Regions from separate parts of the Vagococcus intermedius genome, predicted to be linked through region 2. Evidence: predicted binding sites of a transcription regulator. Region 2 holds the regulator's gene; each other region holds the start of a gene.
The links. The regulator NrdR, encoded in region 2, represses ribonucleotide reductase genes. The targets are predictions, from matches to a motif close to ACACNATATATNGTGT.
Positions count from the first base shown of each region.

Region 1: the regulator NrdR is predicted to act here: its motif matches at 4,406-4,421, upstream of nrdH (glutaredoxin-like protein NrdH).
Region 3: the regulator NrdR is predicted to act here: its motif matches at 2,741-2,756, upstream of nrdD (anaerobic ribonucleoside-triphosphate reductase).

Region 1 is NZ_CP110232.1:242,346-248,932, reverse strand. It holds gene OL234_RS01230 (class I SAM-dependent methyltransferase) at 1-144, shown strand, start outside; gene OL234_RS01225 (hypothetical protein) at 412-681, shown strand; gene OL234_RS01220 (hypothetical protein) at 749-967, opposite strand; tRNA gene OL234_RS01215 (tRNA-Lys) at 1,060-1,132, opposite strand; gene OL234_RS01210 (FeoB-associated Cys-rich membrane protein) at 1,210-1,347, opposite strand; gene feoB (ferrous iron transport protein B) at 1,369-3,534, opposite strand; gene OL234_RS01200 (ferrous iron transport protein A) at 3,536-4,003, opposite strand; gene nrdH (glutaredoxin-like protein NrdH) at 4,498-4,728, shown strand; gene nrdE (class 1b ribonucleoside-diphosphate reductase subunit alpha) at 4,932-6,587, shown strand, end outside.
Region 2 is NZ_CP110232.1:1,461,450-1,468,036, forward strand. It holds gene gnd (NADP-dependent phosphogluconate dehydrogenase) at 1-916, opposite strand, end outside; gene rpmF (50S ribosomal protein L32) at 1,129-1,308, opposite strand; gene OL234_RS06810 (YceD family protein) at 1,376-1,945, opposite strand; gene dnaI (primosomal protein DnaI) at 2,128-3,057, opposite strand; gene OL234_RS06820 (replication initiation and membrane attachment family protein) at 3,057-4,487, opposite strand; gene nrdR (transcriptional regulator NrdR) at 4,511-4,975, opposite strand; gene coaE (dephospho-CoA kinase) at 5,132-5,722, opposite strand; gene mutM (DNA-formamidopyrimidine glycosylase) at 5,724-6,566, opposite strand.
Region 3 is NZ_CP110232.1:217,737-224,323, forward strand. It holds gene OL234_RS01070 (CDP-glycerol glycerophosphotransferase family protein) at 1-1,050, shown strand, start outside; gene infC (translation initiation factor IF-3) at 1,326-1,847, shown strand; gene rpmI (50S ribosomal protein L35) at 1,872-2,072, shown strand; gene rplT (50S ribosomal protein L20) at 2,188-2,547, shown strand; gene nrdD (anaerobic ribonucleoside-triphosphate reductase) at 2,857-5,049, shown strand; gene nrdG (anaerobic ribonucleoside-triphosphate reductase activating protein) at 5,111-5,713, shown strand; gene OL234_RS01100 (sensor histidine kinase) at 5,746-6,587, opposite strand, start outside.

The sequences.
Region 1 (6,587 bases), 1.0 Mb from region 2:
ACAGAAGGTTCTTTAATCGCAACTGAGCTACAAGATATGACAATGAGGTGGTATGGGTTAAGCGAATTTAAACTAATGTTAGAAAAAGTTGGATTTGAAAGTATTACACTCTCAGCAGATTATGACTATCTAGCCCCCCCCTAGCAATAGCAATCAAACCTTTACCTTTGAAGCAATAAAACCGTAACAACGCTTACTAAAAAGACACTCAAAAGCATTCCATCTACTTATAAAACTTAGTACAACAAACAAGTCCTACAAGGTGGTTTTTTTCACTTATAAGGAGTAAAATACGGGTAAAGATTCTTGGTAACTTATGACATTCTCTAGTCATAAAAAAGTTAGTTGCGTCATGTTTTGTTATTAATTCTTACAATCAGAATAAAAAAATGACAAGTGAGGTAATTGTATATGGGATTGAAAAATTATATCGAAAAAAACTATGAAGATGAAACACGCCAAGCATTGCTCAACGAGTGGCGAGCACATAAAAGTCTTTTAAAAGGAAACTTTTATGCTTGGGAAAACGAATATCTAGATTTAGGCTATCACCAACAACAAACACTAAGTATCGTGGCATTTATTCAGCGGAAAATCGAACGCATTATTGAAAATGCGCAGCATTTACGAGAAGAAGAAAACCAAACCCTGCAGGAAAAAGAGCAAGATCTCCCCAACTAAAAAAGCTTGAAACCTTAAATTTAAGGTTTCAAGCTTTTTTTAAACAATAACCTCTCCATAAGGCATCTTAAATTTGTTGATACCCTTGATACAAAAAGAAGAGCGCTAAGATAATCGCTAACACGCCTATTAAGGATAATTTAGATACCGCTCCTACCCAAGGTTTATGAGCATACTTAATATACTGTCCTTTAATCGCTTTATGTCTGCCAATCCCTTGTAAAATAACACCTAAAAATAGCAATCCTATCCCAATAAATATCATGATAACTCCTATCCATAACATTTTAATATTTTTAAACAAAAAAGAGACAGCGTCAATCGTTTTCTAAATGCTTGCGCACCAACGTTTGACCTGTCTCATGGGTTTGGCACCCATGGGTTGTGGGGGGTTCGAACCCTCGACCCACGGATTAAGAGTCCGTTGCTCTACCAACTGAGCTAACAACCCGACTACATTTACAATTTTAGCACTCTCGTCGTCATGGTGCAAGCCATAAGCGCAAAAAAATAAGCCCCAAACGTGACTTATTTTTTTGAACGTCCAGATTTCGCTGGACAATCACAAGCATCACACTCACACGACCCTTTTTTCAAAAAAAGTGAGCGATATATTATATATCCTGCCGTACCAAAAATGATGACACTTAGCACAATTGTTGCTATCATTTAACCCTGTCCCTTCTGTTAAATATCCTCTAACGTAACCACCTCAGCCTTAGTCGGTCTCATCACACTATAGATTAAACTACCTAAAACACCGACTGCTACTATACTTAACCAAGTTATTCCTTGTCCTTCTATCAGTATGCGACCGCCTTGGTAAATAATAAAACTAATAGCGTACGCTAAGCCACACTGAAATAAAACAGCAATAAGCGTCCATTTATAATCCGACATTTCGCGATGAATGGCTCCGATAGCTGCAAAACATGGCGCACATAACAGGTTAAAAACCAAGAAGGAATAACCTGAGACTGGAGTATAAATAACTTGCAAAGCCGGCCAAATTTCTTGACCTGCCTCAGATACATCACGACCGGCACCAAACAAGACGCCAAAAGTTCCAACTACATTTTCTTTTGCTACAAGTCCAGTAATGGTCGCTACAGCACTCCGCCAATCCCCCCACCCTAGAGGAACAAATAAGTAAGCTAAGACACTTCCTAAACTAGCCAAAATACTTTGATCTTCTGAGACAAAATGTAACTGCCAGTTTACATTAGAACTAAACCAAATAAGGATACTCGAAACAAAGATAAGCGTGCCGGCTTTTTTGACAAACGCTTTACTTCGATGCCAAGTTTGTTGCCAAACTCCTTGAAATTGTGGCCAATGATAGGCTGGTAATTCCATAATAAAAGGGGCAACGTCACCCCTAAACCCTCGCGTTTTCTTTAACATAATACCTGAAAAAACAATCGCTAACACACCGATAAAATAAGCCGAAGGCGCGACCCATGAGCTAGCTGGAAATAGTGCCCCTGCAATCAAGGCTATAATTGGTAGCTTAGCAGAACATGGCATAAATGTGGTAACCATAATAGTGATTTTACGATCTTTTTCATTTTCAATGGTACGACTTGCCATAATACCAGGTACGCCACATCCTGTAGCAATCAACATTGGAATAAACGACTTACCCGATAACCCAAATTTTCTAAATAAACGATCCATAACAAAGGCTAGCCGCGACATGTAACCACAATCTTCTAAAAAAGAAAGACAGAGAAATAGCACCATAATTTGAGGTAAAAAACCAATTACTGCACCTACTCCAGCTACAATCCCTTCTAAAATTAACCGTTGCAACCATTCAGCTACTTCCAAATAATTTAAGCCTGCTGCTAAATAATTTGGAACTAATACACCAAACAGCTGATCGTTTAGCCAATCAGTGCCAGCTGTGCCAATGGTTTGAATCGACAAATAGTAAACAAACCACATGAGACCTGCAAAAATGGGTAAAGCTAGAAATCGATTGGTCACGACTTGATCAATCTTATCACTCACTGTCAACTTAAATTCTTTATTATTCACAACACATAACTCAACTAATTTGGTAATAAATTGATAGCGTTCATTAATCACAATACTTTCGCTATCATCACCAAATATTTTTTCCGTAATCGTGATAATCTCTTCAATCTCTTTCCAATCAGCTTGCGAAAGTACTAAGGTCTGGCAGACAGCCTCATCTCGTTCAAACAATTTAAGGCTGTACCATCGGTACTTATTCTCGCTTATTTTTTTCGTAGGTTCTGTTTGAAAAGTTGCCTTATGCAAAATTCCGATTATTTCTAAGAGTGCAACCTCTAAGCGCTCATCATACTGGATACCGATCCTTTGAGAAGTATTATTTGACTCAATTGCCGTTAAACTTTTAGCAACTATTTCAGATACCCCTTGACCTTTAACAACACTCATCCCGACAACATCTGTCCCTAAGCCATAAGATAACTTACTTAGATTTATTTCTTTTTCTTGTTTTTTTACCACATCTAACATATTGACTCCCACTACGAGAGGTAAGCCAAGGTCCAATAGCTGTAGCGTTAAATAGAGATTACGCTCCAAATTACTCCCATCTACAATATTAATAATTGCTTCTGGCTGTCCTTCCACCAAATAATTACGAGCAACAACTTCTTCTGGTGTGTAAGGAGATAGGGAGTAAATACCAGGTAAATCTTGAATCATGATGTGATCAGCTTGTTTATAGTAACCTTCTTTACGTTCAACCGTTACACCTGGCCAATTTCCCACTGATTGACTCGAGCCTGTTAAGGCATTGAATAAGCTAGTTTTACCACTATTCGGATTCCCCACCAAAGCAAGCGATAGTTTATTCATCTTAGAACTCCTCTACTATGATAAATTCTGCTTCTGTTTTTCTTAAAGTTAATTCGTAACCTCTCACACTAATTTCAAGTGGATCGCCCAATGGGGCTACTTTTCTTAAATACAGCGGGGTTCCTTTCGTTAACCCCATATCCATCAAGCGGCGACGGATTTTTTTATCTCCAACAATTTGTGTTACTTTTACTTGCGTCTCAACTTGAGCCTCAGACAATGACCATGTTGTCTTTTCACCTACACGTTCGTCACTCACCATAATTTGACTAACCACCTGCTCACTCATCGCAAGACGTGTGTCTCTTAATAAAATAATATAATCGCCATGTTTATTTTTTGAGACAATTCTAATTGGTGTCCCACTAATTAATCCTAAATTGGCCAAATGACGATTAGAAACAGTCTGATTTATAATTTCAAGTACAAAATATTGTTTTCCTTGATTGCCCTCTATTAATCTAATCACTCTATCACCCATCTATCTTGTGATGATATCACATATTTTATTTAATCACCTTTTATTGAGAATCATTATCATTTACATCTTTTATACTACTCTTCCCCTGGAAAGGTGTCAATAAAAACCCAGTCTTTGCTCATTCTTTCTCAATATTTTTTATACTTATTATTTGTCCTAGCTTTACACGACTACTAGATGTAGTAGCACCACTCTTTCGTTTTTTTTAAGAATTAGCCTAAAGCTTGTTATCACCCACTTTAGATCTCGTATGGTATAAGAACGTCACAAGAGTAAAAAAAGACTTATCCACATGTTTATCCACTGAAAAATAAAGAAGAAATACTAATCTAGAGGCTTTTCGTCTAATTCTCCACAAACACCATGACTTGTATTCCACAGAACCCCCACATACCATATATTGTGTTTTTAGTCTTTTTCATTCTTGACTTTCCCAAGATACAGGGTATACTAAATATAGAATTAAATCGGAGGTAAGAACTATGACAAACATTACATTATACACAAAAGATAACTGCCCTCAATGCAAGATGACTAAACGTTTCTTAAGCGATAAGAACGTTTCATATAATGAAGTAAACATTGATACTGAACCACAATATGTAGAGTGGTTAAAAGAAAATGGCTACCGTAGCGTACCCGTTGTCACAGCAAATGAAGACATCTCAATCGTTGGCTTCAGACCAGATCAATTACGTTCTTTAGCTGTTTAATAGCAACTGTTCCAATTCACCTTATCGACACTCAAAATCGTTCGCTGCACATAACTAGCGGGCGATTTTGTTGCGTTTTATCTCGTAATCCCTTATCTCTTACAACTATTATTACCTAGGAGCCAAACAATAAAGTTGGTTCTAAAATAAAATCTAGTATAATAGATGTTTGAAGAAAAAATTTAAGAAAGTAGTGACTAAAAGTGAGTTTAAAAAAATTAACTGATGTTAGCTATTTCGAGCTAAACAATGAAATTAACCGCCCAGTTGATGGCCAAATTCCTTTGCACAAAGATAAAGAAGCACTCGTTGCCTTCTTTAAAGAAAATGTCGAACCTAATACGATGACATTTTCAACAACTGAGGAAAAAATCAACTACTTAATCGATCATGATTTTATTGAGACAGCGTTCATTAAAAAGTATTCAATGTCATTTATTGATGACTTATATGCCTTCTTAAAAGAGCAACATTTTCAATTTAAATCGTTTATGGCAGCCTATAAGTTTTATTCACAGTATGCCTTAAAAAATAATGAAGGCACAATGTATCTTGAGCGTTATGAAGATCGTGTCGCTTTCAACGCACTTTATTTTGCCAATGGTGACGAGCAATTAGCCATGAATATTGCCGATGAAATGATTCATCAACGTTATCAACCGGCGACTCCTTCTTTCTTAAATGCTGGACGTAAACGTCGCGGCGAATTAGTTTCTTGTTTCTTACTACAAGTAACAGATGATATGAATAGTATTGGGCGTTCCATCAACAGCGCTTTGCAATTATCACGGATTGGTGGCGGAGTTGGAATTTCATTAAATAACTTACGTGAAGCTGGCGCACCTATTAAAGGCTATGAAGGGGCTGCTAGTGGCGTTGTTCCCGTTATGAAATTATTTGAAGATAGCTTTAGCTACAGTAATCAATTAGGTCAACGTCAAGGTGCAGGGGTTGTTTACTTAAACGTCTTTCATCCTGATATTGAAATGTTCTTATCTACTAAAAAAGAAAATGCCGATGAAAAAATTCGGGTTAAAACCTTATCTTTAGGATTAAATGTCCCAGATAAGTTTTATGAATTAGCACGTAACAATGAAGACATGTATTTATTTAGTCCTTATAGTGTTGAAAAAGAATATGGTATCCCCTTCTCTTATCTAGATATTACAAAAGAGTATGACAATTTAGTGGCTAACCCTAATATTCGTAAAGCTAAAATCAAAGCCCGTGACTTAGAAAATGAAATTAGTAAATTACAACAAGAATCAGGTTACCCTTATATTATCAATATTGATGAAGCTAATCGTCAAAATCCAGTCGACGGTAAGATTATTATGAGTAACTTATGTTCTGAAATTTTACAAGTTCAGACACCTTCTATTATTAATAATAAACAAGAATACGATGTTTTAGGGACAGATATCAGCTGTAATCTAGGCTCTACTAATATTCCTAACTTAATGGCGAGTACTAACTTTGGTCAATCCGTCCGTACTATGACACGTGCCCTAACTTATATTACCGACGCCTCAAGTATTGACGTTGTTCCATCAATCAAAAATGGCAATGACTTAAATCACACAATCGGTTTAGGCGCTATGGGGCTCCATTCTTATTTTGCTAAAAATCAAATGGAATATGGCTCTCCTGAATCAATCGATTTTACTAATATTTATTTTATGTTACTAAACTACTGGACATTAGTTGAAAGCAATCAAATTGCTAAAGAGCGTCAACAACGTTTCTATAATTTTGAAAAATCAACCTATGCTGATGGTTCATACTTTGACAAATATATTGAAGCCAACCACCAACCACAGTTTGATAAAATAAAAGCCCTCTTCGCTGATATCTTTATT
Region 2 (6,587 bases):
CTGGAATAATTTTGCTAGCAGCCACTCGTTCATCTTTCATAGCTGAAATATAGCGAGCGAATACTGATTCAGTAATTAGAGGTAATGGGACACCTAAATCTAGCGCACTTTGGCTTGTCCATTTTCCTGTTCCTTTATTACCTGCAGCATCTAAAATAACATCTACAACAGGTTTTCCTGTCTCATCATCTTTACGGGTTAAAATATCAGATGTTATTTCGATTAAATAGCTATCTAATTCACCTTTGTTCCACTCTGTAAAGATTTCAGCACATTCTTCTACTGATAAATCTAATAATTTCGTTAAAATATCATATGATTCAGCAATTAGTTGCATGTCACCATATTCGATCCCGTTATGTGCCATTTTCACATAGTGACCGGCACCATTTGGTCCAATATAAGTCACACATGGTTCACCGTCTTCTGCTACAGCAGCAATCTTTTCAAAAATTGGCGCAACTAAATCATAGGCTTCTTTTTGACCACCTGGCATAATTGAAGGGCCTTTAAGTGCTCCTTCTTCTCCACCAGAAACACCTGTTCCAATAAAGTTAATACCTGAGTTGGCTAATTCTTCATTACGACGAATAGTATCTTGGAAGAAAGTATTACCACCATCAATCAAAATATCACCCTTATCTAAATGCGGTAATAAACTTTGAATTGTTTTATCCGTAGCATCTCCCGCTTGGACCATTAACATGATGCGACGTGGTTTTTCTAAAGATGTAACAAACTCTTCAATTGTATAAGTTGGTACTAATTTTTTATCTCCATGTTCAGCAATGACTTCCTCGGTTCTTGAAGCAGTACGATTAAATATTGAAACTGAATAACCGCGACTTTCAATATTTAAAGCTAAATTTTTCCCCATAACAGCCATACCAACGACACCAATTTGTTGTTTAGACATGATTTTCCTCCTAATTAACTCTGAATGAAAGAAGTCTAAAAATATTATAATTTCAGACCCTATAATTTTATTATAGCGTATTTAAAGTTTTTTTTAAACAAGCATGACTTATTTAAAAGTTTTTTTTACTTAAAATTTTTGTTTTTTTATATAACAAAAAATCCCTTAGACTCCATGGTTGTCTAAGGGATTTAAACATTTCGAAAATGTTATTATGCTTCTGTTGTTTTAACGTCTTTACCATCGTAATGACCACAAGCTGGACATACGTGGTGGCTACGTTTCATTTCGCCACAGTTCGCACAAGTGCTCATACCAGGTACTGATAATTTGTAATGTGTACGACGCTTAGCTTTTTTAGCTTTTGAAGTTCTTCTAGCAGGTACTGCCATATTAACTACACCTCCTTAAATCATTTAGTACAAACAAGCAAGCTTATTTATACCATCTATTCCAATCTTACTTGTCATCGGAATCTTTATTATTATCTAATAAAGCTGACAATTTAGCAAGACGAGGATCAATATTAGTTTCTTCTTGTTGCTCTTGTTTTTGATAGTAGGCATCTTCAGACATCAATTCCCACGATTGACCTTTGACTGTTGCATCATTTAGTTTTTCTTCTTCAGTCAAAACTTGTAATGGTAAAGCAAGTAGTAAGTGATCTTCTACAGCTTCTGTCAAGTCAATAAGATCTTTTTCTAAAACCATTACAATCTCATCTGAGGCGATTAGCTCTTTTTGCGAAGCAAACTGCTCAGGCGTCATATAAATTTCCATTACATCTAATGACATTGGATAAGGTACTGGTTCTAATGAACGGGTTGATGCTAAGGTTAAGACTGTCTCGATGTTAAAATTGACAATATACTCAGTCTGATTGACCGTTAAAGTGCCTGTCACCCTAACTGGTTCGGCTGTGATAATCCCTGGGTCTCTTTGAGTCAGTGATACACTGACATCAGCTGTTTCTGAAAAGACTAGTGGTTCATCTCTGTATTTTTTCAATTCTAATAGTGACCATTTCATTCTTTTTTCACCTCTAAGCAACAAAAGTTATTATACTAGGCTTAGAAATGTTTGTCAATGATATTTTCTTGACAGACTCAACTAAAGCTCTTAAACAATTCAGTTGAGAAACGTTGATAAATCAACATTTCCACTTCTATTTAGACTATTTTATAACAATTTTGCTGACTTTCTTTTTATTTTTAATTATTTAAACGGCGATTTTTACCGACCATTTTAATCTCTTTGGATAAATAACGGATTCTTTCCATAATACGTTTTGCTTTTAAAGGTTCTTCTCCTTTTGTTGTGGTTGATAAGTGTTCTTTCTCTAATTGATCCATGCTTAAATTGGAACTAAAAAATGTTGGCAGTTGTTCTTGCATACGGTACTGTAAAATAACGCCTAGAACATCGTCTCTAATCCAAGGACTCAAAGACTCTGCGCCAATATCATCTAGCATCAAAATCTCAGCTTTTTTAATCGCATCGACTTTATCTACCACACTATTACTGCCAATAGCTGCCTTCATTTCAGTAGCCAAAGAAGAGAAATTTAAAAGCGTTGTTTGAACCTCATGGTCGGCTAACTCATTGGCAATGGCACCTAATAGATACGTCTTCCCCACACCAAAAGAACCTTGTAAATATAATCCTTGGTGAAACTCTTTGGGATTTTCTGTATATGAACGAATAAAGAAAAAAGCTTCAGCTAAGGCTTCTTTACGTTCACTAGACACGGTATAGTTATCAATACTTGCCTCTTTAATATCTTTTGGTACATTCATCGTCTTCACACGATTACTCAATTCTTGTGCCGCTTTTTTTGCTAATAATTCTTTAGTTGGAACATATGTCACGTCAATAAAATGAAAATTCATAAATAATTGCGGTTCATAACCGGGTGCAATCATTGTTGGATCATTTAACTTAAACTTCTTTTTTTCTTGAACAAATTCATACAATTTAGCATAACTTTTTGTAATAGCCTCATCAGTCAATTCTTCTCGGTGTTCTAAAATAAACTGAGCCACATCTGGATCTTCCATGACGTTGTTTACAAGTTCATCAAAACGAGAGCTCCAATTTTTCTTATCTAATACCTTGGTCAATTCATTTCCGACATTTTCCATTAACTTCCACCCTCTTCCTTAGGCTTTCTTAATTGACGCAGTTGTTCTTTGAAGAATTCTTCCTCTTCTTTAGAAACTGGCGTTTCTTCATTTTTCTGATCTACCCATTCTGGTAAACTTTCTTTTTTCAGTGGTATTTTACTGTTGTAGTAACGTTTTTGATTAGTCCCTTTTTTGGTATGTTGTGACTCCCCAGTTTCTAAAACCAATTCTTTCACTTTGGTTAGGGCATCTTCAGGTGTTTTAATACGAGATTGAGCCCAATCATTGGCAATTGAATTGGCATATTTAGCATTTAACATCTTATTATCTTTTGCAACCAAAATAAAATGTACCAGCACATTTATCACCGCATCAGGTAAACCTGATTGTTTCACAATATTTTCTAAAGCCCAACGCTCCTCATTCGCCACAAAGCCACCTTTTTGACGTTTTAAGGTATCCAAGAAAACCATAGGGTTAAATGCCTCACTTGACAAAATAACGTTTACCTCTACTGGTGTGAAGCCTTTTTGTAGTAAGGTGTTTTTTCGACGAACTTTTTGTTCTTCCTTCGTCAACTCACCTGTCGAATCGTCTGCTAGCGGCGTCTCGACTATTTGCTTTTTAGGTTTATGATACTGCTTAATAATTTGTTGGCGCAAACTATTCAAGTTGACTTTATTAGTGCTATAGTCAATTTCGGGCTCCAAGAGTCGCTTCATTTCTAACTCATCAATCCCGTATAATTTATGTAAAGTGTATATGGTCTCTTGACCTTCTTCTTCTAAATGTACCTTGTCCAAATACAGACCATTTAAAGATTCTAAAAAATAATCCCAATCAAAGCTAGCGTCTTTTACCGTTATCTTAGGCGTCGGTACTTGTTCAAGTTGAGCTTTAGTTTGGCTAAATAACTCTTGATGAGAACTCATACTCTGCTCGTGCCATTCGTAGACGTCTAAAAACTTCTGAGTTATTTCTAAATAATCTGATGTATCAATTTTTGGAATTCTAAAGCGTTTAACCAATTGTTCATACTTTACTTGTCCAACACTATCTATCAATAATAGACTCAACACATCATCGCTAAGGAAAGCTTGAGCTGTTTGCGGAGGAAAGAGTTCATACAAAAAGCGTCGTTGTTCTTTTGTTTGCTGAACATAAACTTTTAACAATCCAATCCCCTCTAAACGAGCACGCGCTTTATAGAGCCTAGGTAAATCAATCAGTAACTGATTAAATAGCTCTGCATGTCGCTGTTCATAACTATCATAGTCTGATGGGTCAATAGAGGATAGCAGTGTGTGATACAAGCCAAAAGCATCTATTCCAATTACCGGTTGATATAAAAAACTTAGCGCCTGTTCATGAGAACGTTCGATTGGCTTCACTATTTTAACAATAAAACTATCTTGTGGATGCAACTGTTTCCAAGCGTCGTTCCTCACAATACAGCCTCCTTATTTTTAATTTAAGACTTACCATCTTTATCGAGGATGTCTTGCATTTCTTTTAAGAAAACACTCATATCCTTAAACTGACGATAAACGCTTGCGAAACGGATATAAGCAATTTCGTCTAAGTCAACAAGATCTTCCATGACATATTCACCGATTAAGGTGGTTGAGACTTCATTTTCACCTAAGCTACGAACTTTATTTTCCACTTGGTCAACAATTTGTTCCATTTGCTCCATTGAGACAGGACGTTTTTCAGCTGAGCGAATTAAGCCTCTTAAAATTTTATCGCGATTAAATTCCTCACGTCCACCATTTTTTTTAATAACTAATAATGGGGCTGCTTCAATTCGTTCAAAGGTTGTAAATCTGAAGCCACAAGATTCACATTCACGGCGCCGACGAATAGCACGCCCCTCATCAGCTGGTCTACTATCGACCACACGCGACCCATTATATTGACATTTTGAACATTGCATTTTTTTCACCTCTATATTTTAGCTATCACCACTCGATAATAGTCGTATTCTAACTGTTATTATACCATGAAAACCAGTAATGGCATAGTATTGGCTTATTATACGAACAATTAAGAAAAACACCTGCCCATCATGGACAGGTGTTTTCATTTATTTTTATTGCTCCTTTAAAAAAGCAGCCACTTGCTGGTAAGTATTAGCACGTGACCCTCCATTATCGATGATAATATCGGCTCGCTTTTTTTTATCTTCAATGCTCATTTGACTTGCCATACGTTTTCTTGCTTCCACTTCAGTCAGTTGATCACGAGCCATTAGACGTTGGCACTGAATAACTTCTGGTACGTATACCACCATGACCCTATCCATTAACTCATCATAACCAGCTTCATAAAGTAAAGGAATATCACAAACAATCACAGCTTCTTTTTGTTGTTTAAACACGGCTAATTTTTTCATAAAGCTTGTCCTAATAAATCCTTTTAAGATAGTATCTAATTCTTGACGTTTCGTCTCATCTGAAAAGATGATAGTCCCAAGTTTTTGACGATCTAATTCCCTCTCTTTCGTCAATATACCTTCCCCAAAGTAAGTCACAATTGCTGCTAAACCAGGAGTCCCTGCTTGGACGACTTCTCTAGCAACTTGATCGGCATCGATTATCGCAAACCCTTGATCTCTTAAGTACTTTGTTACTGTACTCTTCCCAGTTGCAATACTACCTGTTACACCTAAAACAAAACTCATCCTAATTCTCTCCCATCTTTTTTAAGAGTTGACAGTTTGGACAAATATGAGTACCTCTTTGCGCAACTTTTAATTTAATAATTGGACTGCCACAAGTCACACATGGCATCCCAGTTTGACCATATACCTTTAATTCAGTTTGAAATTTACCAGCTTCTCCCAAAGCGTTTTTATATGTTCTAATAGTTGTTCCACCAGCTTCTACAGCACGACCTAAGACGCCAATGATAGCGTGATAAAGCTCTTCGCTTTCAGTCATAGTTAATGAATCCGCTGGTTGTTCTGGGTGTATTTGAGCAGCAAAGAGTGCCTCATCTACATAGATATTCCCTAAACCAGTAACCAACTTTTGCTCAAGCAATAAGGGTTTAATCGCTTTGTGTGATTTTTTCAACCCTTCTCTAAAGTCTGGCAACTTAAATTCAGTTGGGATGGGTTCTGGACCTAGTTTTAAAATTCCTTTATAATTTAAACTTTGATCTTTAGGTACTAAATTCATTCTACCAAACTTCCTAACATCTAAATAACGCAACTCTGTTTCATCTGTAAATTTAAAAATGACATGAGTATGCTTAGCTATATCATCATCTCTTTGATGACATTCATATTTTCCTTCCATCCGTAAGTGTGAAATTAAATCATAATGCGTCAATTTAATAATTAAGAATTTCCCACGACGCTGTAAACCTGTAATTTTTTCACCAATTAACGCTTGCTGAAAGCTTTCGACTTCAGGGCTCTCAATAATACGTGGCCAAAATACGGCAACTTCTAAGATTTCTTTTTCTAAAACTAATTGTTCTAAACCAATCCTAACAGCTTCTACTTCTGGTAATTCTGGCATGTATTTTCCTCTTTTCTTCTC
Region 3 (6,587 bases), 980 kb from region 2:
CATTTGATTGGGGAGTCACTTGTTACTAAATACCCATTTTTAAAAGGAAAAGTTAAAACCGCTACTAACTTTTTAGGAGACAAATTAGTTAGGGAGTTGGCAACAGTATCACTATGGTCTGATATCAGAAATAAAACTGTGACAGTTAAGACCCCTTTGCTTGATTCTATTGAAAAAGTTGTGTTAGAGTACGGGGTAGCTGACGCCCATCTTGGTGATATTCTTTCAAAACAACAAGTCAACTTTCCTTATTTAGAGCAAAGTTTACCATTGATTAATGAGGAAACGAGTCAGGTTTTACCAACAGGTTATGAAGTTGAGTATCAGTTTAATATGTTACCGTATATTTATGGCTATACTAAAATGAAATTGTTAGAAGATTTAGCTAACCCAGAGATAAAAACATATGTTTATCTTGGTAGATATAGTCCTGAAAAAGGTGTTGAGCGGATCCTATATGCTTTTGAAAAATTGCATGAAGACAATCCGAATAGTCGTTTGGTGATGATTTCACCTCATGGGATGACTAAAAAAATTGTGTTGTCATACTTACAAAAAGCTGCTATGCGTGAGAGTGTTTACATTTTTGATGGGATGGAAAATCCATATAATTTAGTTAGACAGTGTGATGCGCTTGTTTTAAGTTCCTATTATGAAGGTTTAGGTTTAGTCGCGTTAGAGGCAATCGCTGCTGGCACCAAAGTCATTACGACCGACTTACCTGAGTTGACTAGAGTCTTATTGGCCCATGGTAAGTTGTCCGATTCTATTTTAGAAAGAACGGATATCTTCTTTGATGAAAGTGAGTATCAAAATTTTGTGGTTAATCATGACTTGATTCAAGGTGATTTTGTAGATGAGAGAAGCGACTCGTACCCTGTATTTTATGAAGGAGATGCAATGATTGTTGAAAACTCTGCTCGAGGGATCTATTATGGCATGTCTCACTTCTTGTTAGAAGAAGATCAGGTTTATCAGCCCGACTTTAAGTTTGATGAGTTGGCCTTGATTTCGCAAAAACAATATGAAGACATCTTACGTACAAATTAAAGTTAATTAGTTAAAAGACCACGAAAGGTAAGATATCGTGGTCTTTTTTTGATAGTCTAAGGGAAATGTTGACATTTTAAGTAGAACTTGCTATACTGATTAAGTTGAGAATTAAGCAGAAGCACCCGCTTCTCGCCTGAGTTGATTTGAATCACTGGGCTAGATAACTTTTTCAGAGTCAAGTGTCAACTTGTGCTGGAACGATTGCGGGGTCTTCATAAAGAAGACTCTTTTTTTCTGTCTGAAACTCGAATAAATAAACAACAGAGAGGTGAATGACCATAGCAAAGGATATGATGGTAAACGACGGTATTCGTGCACGTGAACTGCGATTAATCTCAGATACAGGCGAACAATTGGGCGTTAAAACTAAAGCTGAAGCCTTAAAAATGGCGGAAGATGCGAACTTAGATTTAGTAGTAGTTGCACCCACAGCGAAACCACCAGTAGCCCGCATCATGGATTACGGTAAGTATCGTTTTGAGCAACAAAAAAAATCGCGTGAGGCTCGTAAAAACCAAAAAGTAATTAACGTTAAGGAAGTAAGATTAAGTCCGACAATCGATAGTAATGATTTTAATACAAAATTACGCCAAGCACGCAAGTTTCTTGAAAAAGGAGATAAAGTGAAAGCTTCAATCCGTTTCAGAGGCCGTGCCATTACTCACAAACAAATTGGTCAGGATGTCTTAATGCGTTTTGCTGACGAAAACAAAGATTTAGCCGACATTGAACAAAAACCAAAAATGGACGGCAGAAGCATGTTTCTTATGTTAGCACCAAAAACAGAAAAGTAAGATGATTTTGAGGAGGAAATAAAGATGCCAAAACAAAAAACACACCGCGGTTTAGCTAAACGTGTAAAACGTACAGGTGGTGGCGGACTGAAAAGATTCCGTGCCTTCACTAGTCACCGTTTCCACGGAAAAACTAAAAAACAACGTCGTCAATTACGTAAAGCGTCAATGGTTTCAAAAGGCGATTACAAACGTATCCGTCAACAATTAGCTCGTATGAAATAATTGTTAACCAAGCTGCTTTAAAAAATGATCATGACCATGACTGAGATTTTACTCAAAAGGTCAAACTTAAAAACTATAACGAATTATCGTAACATAACTCGAGGAGGAAATAACCATGGCACGTGTTAAAGGTGGTACTACAACCCGTCAACGTCGTAAAAAGACGCTTAAGTTAGCGAAAGGCTACTACGGTTCAAAACATACATTATATAGAACAGCGAAAGAACAAGTGATGAAATCTTATAGCTACGCTTATAGAGATCGTCGTCAGAAAAAACGTGATTTCCGTAAATTATGGATCGCACGTATCAACGCTGCTGCTCGTATGAATGGCTTAAGCTACAGCAAAATGATGCACGGCTTAAAATTAGCTGAAATCGACATCAACCGTAAAATGTTAGCTGATTTAGCAGTTAACGATGCAGTTGCTTTCACTGCTTTAGCTGACCAAGCTAAAGATGCATTAGCTAAATAATAAGTTTAAAAACATCTTTCCTAGTGAGAGGTGTTTTTTTTGTTTCAATTAAATTTAAAATGGCTGTGATTTCACAAACTTTTTATCTGTTTTTAACAAATGATTTTAAACAAAGAGCTTAATTTGTCACTACTAATACTTGTTATTAACATAATTCACAATTTCCACAAAGTTCATTATCAAACAAAACAAGACACTATATATAGTGTCTCGTTTTGTTCTTTTATTAAAATTAGCACCATATATAGTTGAAAAGAATGGTCTGTTCAGTTAGAATAGGGGATGTAATAAAAGAAGGAGTGGTTAGTTATGGGGTTAAATGTTCAAAATAATACAAATGTTTTTATTATAGATAATAAATTGAAGCAGATGAAAGTCGTGAAACGTGATGGCCGGTTGGTTGAATTTGATCCACAAAAAATATATGATGCTTTACTAAAAGCAGAAGAAAAAATTTCAGGCGAAGTAAGTTTAGAATCTGCCGAAAAAATACAGCACATTGTTACCTTAGTTATCAAAGAAATTGCTGAACGTTTTAATGATAATGTCAAAATATATGAGGTACAAAATGTTGTCGAGCATTTCTTATTAGCAGAACAGTCTCATGACTTAGCCCAAGAATATATTAATTACCGAACCAATCGTGATTTTGAGCGAACGCAAGCGACTGATATTAATGTCACTATTGGCAAGCTTTTAGATAAAGATCAAACGGTGGTCAACGAAAATGCTAATAAAGATAGTGATGTTTTTAATACACAACGTGATTTAACAGCTGGTATTGTAGGGAAATCAATCGGGTTGAAAATGTTACCCGCTCATATTTCAAATGCCCATCAAAAAGGGGATATTCATTACCATGATTTAGATTACCATCCATATACACCAATGACTAACTGTTGTCTAATCGACTTTTCAGGTATGTTAAATGAAGGCTTCAAAATTGGGAATGCTGATGTGGAAAAACCGCGCTCTATCCAGACGGCGACAGCCCAAATCTCCCAAATTATTGCCAATGTTGCTTCTAGTCAGTATGGTGGCTGTTCGGCAGATCGTATCGATGAGTTATTAGCGCCTTTTGCCAAATGTAATTATCAAAAGCATTTGCAAGACGCTAAAGAGTGGATTAGTGATGAGACACAACATGATGCCTATGCTAAAGCTAAAACGAGTAAAGATATTTATGATGCCATGCAAAGTTTAGAATATGAGATTAATACGTTGTTTACCTCTAACGGGCAAACCCCTTTTACATCACTAGGGTTTGGTTTAGGAACAAACTGGTTTGAGCGTGAAATTCAAAAATCAATTTTAAAAATTAGAATAGAAGGTTTAGGTCAAGAACATCGGACAGCCATTTTTCCAAAACTAATTTTTTCGATGAAAAAAGGCGTCAATTTAATGAAAGAAGACCCTAATTATGATGTAAAAGAATTAGCTTTGGAATGTGCAACCAAAAGAATGTATCCGGATGTGCTAAATTATGATAAATTAGTTGAGTTGACAGGTAGTTTTAAAGCACCAATGGGCTGTCGCTCATTTTTACAAGGCTGGCAAGATGAAAACGGTCAAGAAGTTAATTCAGGTCGAATGAATCTAGGGGTTGTGACGCTTAACTTACCGAGAATTGCCTTAGAGTCAAATGGCAATCAAGCAACTTTCTGGCGTATTTTAGAAGAACGTTTAGACATTATGAAAGATGCCCTTGTCTACCGAATTGAACGTTGCAAAGAGGCTACACCAGCTAATGCGCCAATCTTATATATGTATGGGGCTTTTGGCAAACGTCTAAAACGTCATGAAGAAGTCAATGAGTTATTTAAAAATAAACGTGCCACTGTTTCAATGGGATATATTGGTTTATACGAAGTGGCTTCAGAATTTTTTGGTGGCCAATGGGAAACTAAGCCAGAAGCGAAAGAATTCACCTTAGATATTATGCGTAAATTAAAAGGGTGTGCTGATCGTTGGGGAAATGAATATGGCTATCATTTTAGTGTTTATTCAACACCAAGTGAAAGTCTAACAGATCGTTTCTGTCGCTTGGATCGTGAAAAATTTGGGGTTGTTGAAAATATTACTGATAAAGAGTATTACACCAATAGTTTCCATTACGATGTCCGTAAAAACCCTACCCCGTTTGAAAAGTTAGAGTTCGAAAAGGACTATCCTAAATATTGTTCAGGTGGGTTTATTCATTATTGTGAGTACCCAGTATTGCAACAAAATCCAAAAGCCTTAGAAGCTGTTTGGGATTATGCTTATGATCGTGTTGGATATTTGGGAACGAATACCCCAATCGATCGTTGTTATGATTGTGGCTACGAAGGTGAATTTAAGCCAACAGCTCGTGGGTTCGAATGTCCTCAATGTGGCAATCGCGATCCAAAATCATGCGATGTAGTTAAGAGAACCTGTGGCTATTTAGGTAACCCACAAGCCAGACCGATGGTAAATGGTCGTCACAAGGAAATTTCATCAAGAGTAAAACATTTAAAATAAAAGAAAGGAGGCTATCAGGGGGATCTGATAGTCTCCTCTTAACATAGAAAGTTGGGAGCATATGCGTCATCCAAAACCAAAAGAGTGGTTATCAAAAGAATACAGTCACCATTATTATGCTGATTACAAACCTTTTAATTTTGTTGATGGTCAAGGAGTTCGCTGTAGCTTGTATGTCAGCGGGTGTTTATTTGCCTGTCCCGGTTGTTACAACCAAGCAATTCAAAATTTTAACTATGGTAATCCCTATACTAAAGAACTTGAGGATCAAATTATAACTGATTTAAGCCAAGACTATGTTCAAGGGATGACGTTACTAGGAGGAGAACCTTTCCTAAATACTGAGGTTTGTCTCTCCTTGGTAACCAGAATTCGTCAGGAATTTGGGAGCGATAAAGATATTTGGTCATGGAGTGGCTACACCTTTGAAGAGCTACTTCAAGAAAGTGAAGATAAATTAGAATTATTAAAGATGATTGATATTTTAGTTGATGGTCGTTTTGAACAAGACTTATTAGACTTGAATTTGCAGTTTCGTGGGAGTCGTAATCAACGAATTATTGATGTGGAAAAATCGTTAATAATGGGTGAAGCCGTCATTTGGGATCAATGTGTAGATGGCACAACTAAGTTTGAAAAAATTGCTAAAGGTGACATGATATAAAAAAGAAGTGCCCCCTAAAGGGCACTTCTTTTTTATAGTAATTTTTCTTCAACACCATCTGTATAATAGGCTATTTTTGGAAATAAAAGGCTAACGGTTGTTCCTTTATCAACTGTTGATTCTAGGTAAATTGGATGTCCTAATTTTTTTGCTAAACTTTTAGCTAGATAAAGTCCTAATCCGGTTGAACGGTGGGTCTGATTCCGACCGTTTTGACCTGTAAAACCTTTATCGAAGACACGTCGTTGATCTTCAAGGGCAATCCCGATACCGGTATCACTAATTTCCAACCAAGTACCACGCTCATTATGCGAGAGTTTAAGTGTAATTTGACCGTTATCAGGCGTATATTTAATCGCATTACTGATAATTTGATTCAAAATAAAGGCGAGCCATTTTTTATCAGTTAACACCTCAAAATCTGGTCCTTCAACCGCATAATGAAGATTGTGCTCAATGAAGTAATTGGCATGTTGTCTAATAACAGGTTGAATAATTTGTTTTAAGGAGCTTTCTTGGATTAAATAATCACGAGAAAAGCTATCTAAACGGGAGTAATATAGTACTTGATCGACATAACTTTCAATTTTTAGGGTATTATTTTCCAGTTGATAAAATTGACGTTCAGGAATCTCTTCCTCAATTGTTTCCGTGATAAGTTTGATAGAGGCTAAAGGAACTTTTATTTCATGAACCCAGCTATCAATAAAATCACGTTGTTCTTGTTGAGCGGTAATCTGTTGCTCTAGCACAGTTTGTTGTTGAGTCATCAAGTCCTCTAGATAATTGGCAATTAATTTATGTTCTTCAGATAGGGTTTGAAACTCAAAATATTCGGGTTCCGATAAATTAAAAGCTGGTTCTGATAACTGTT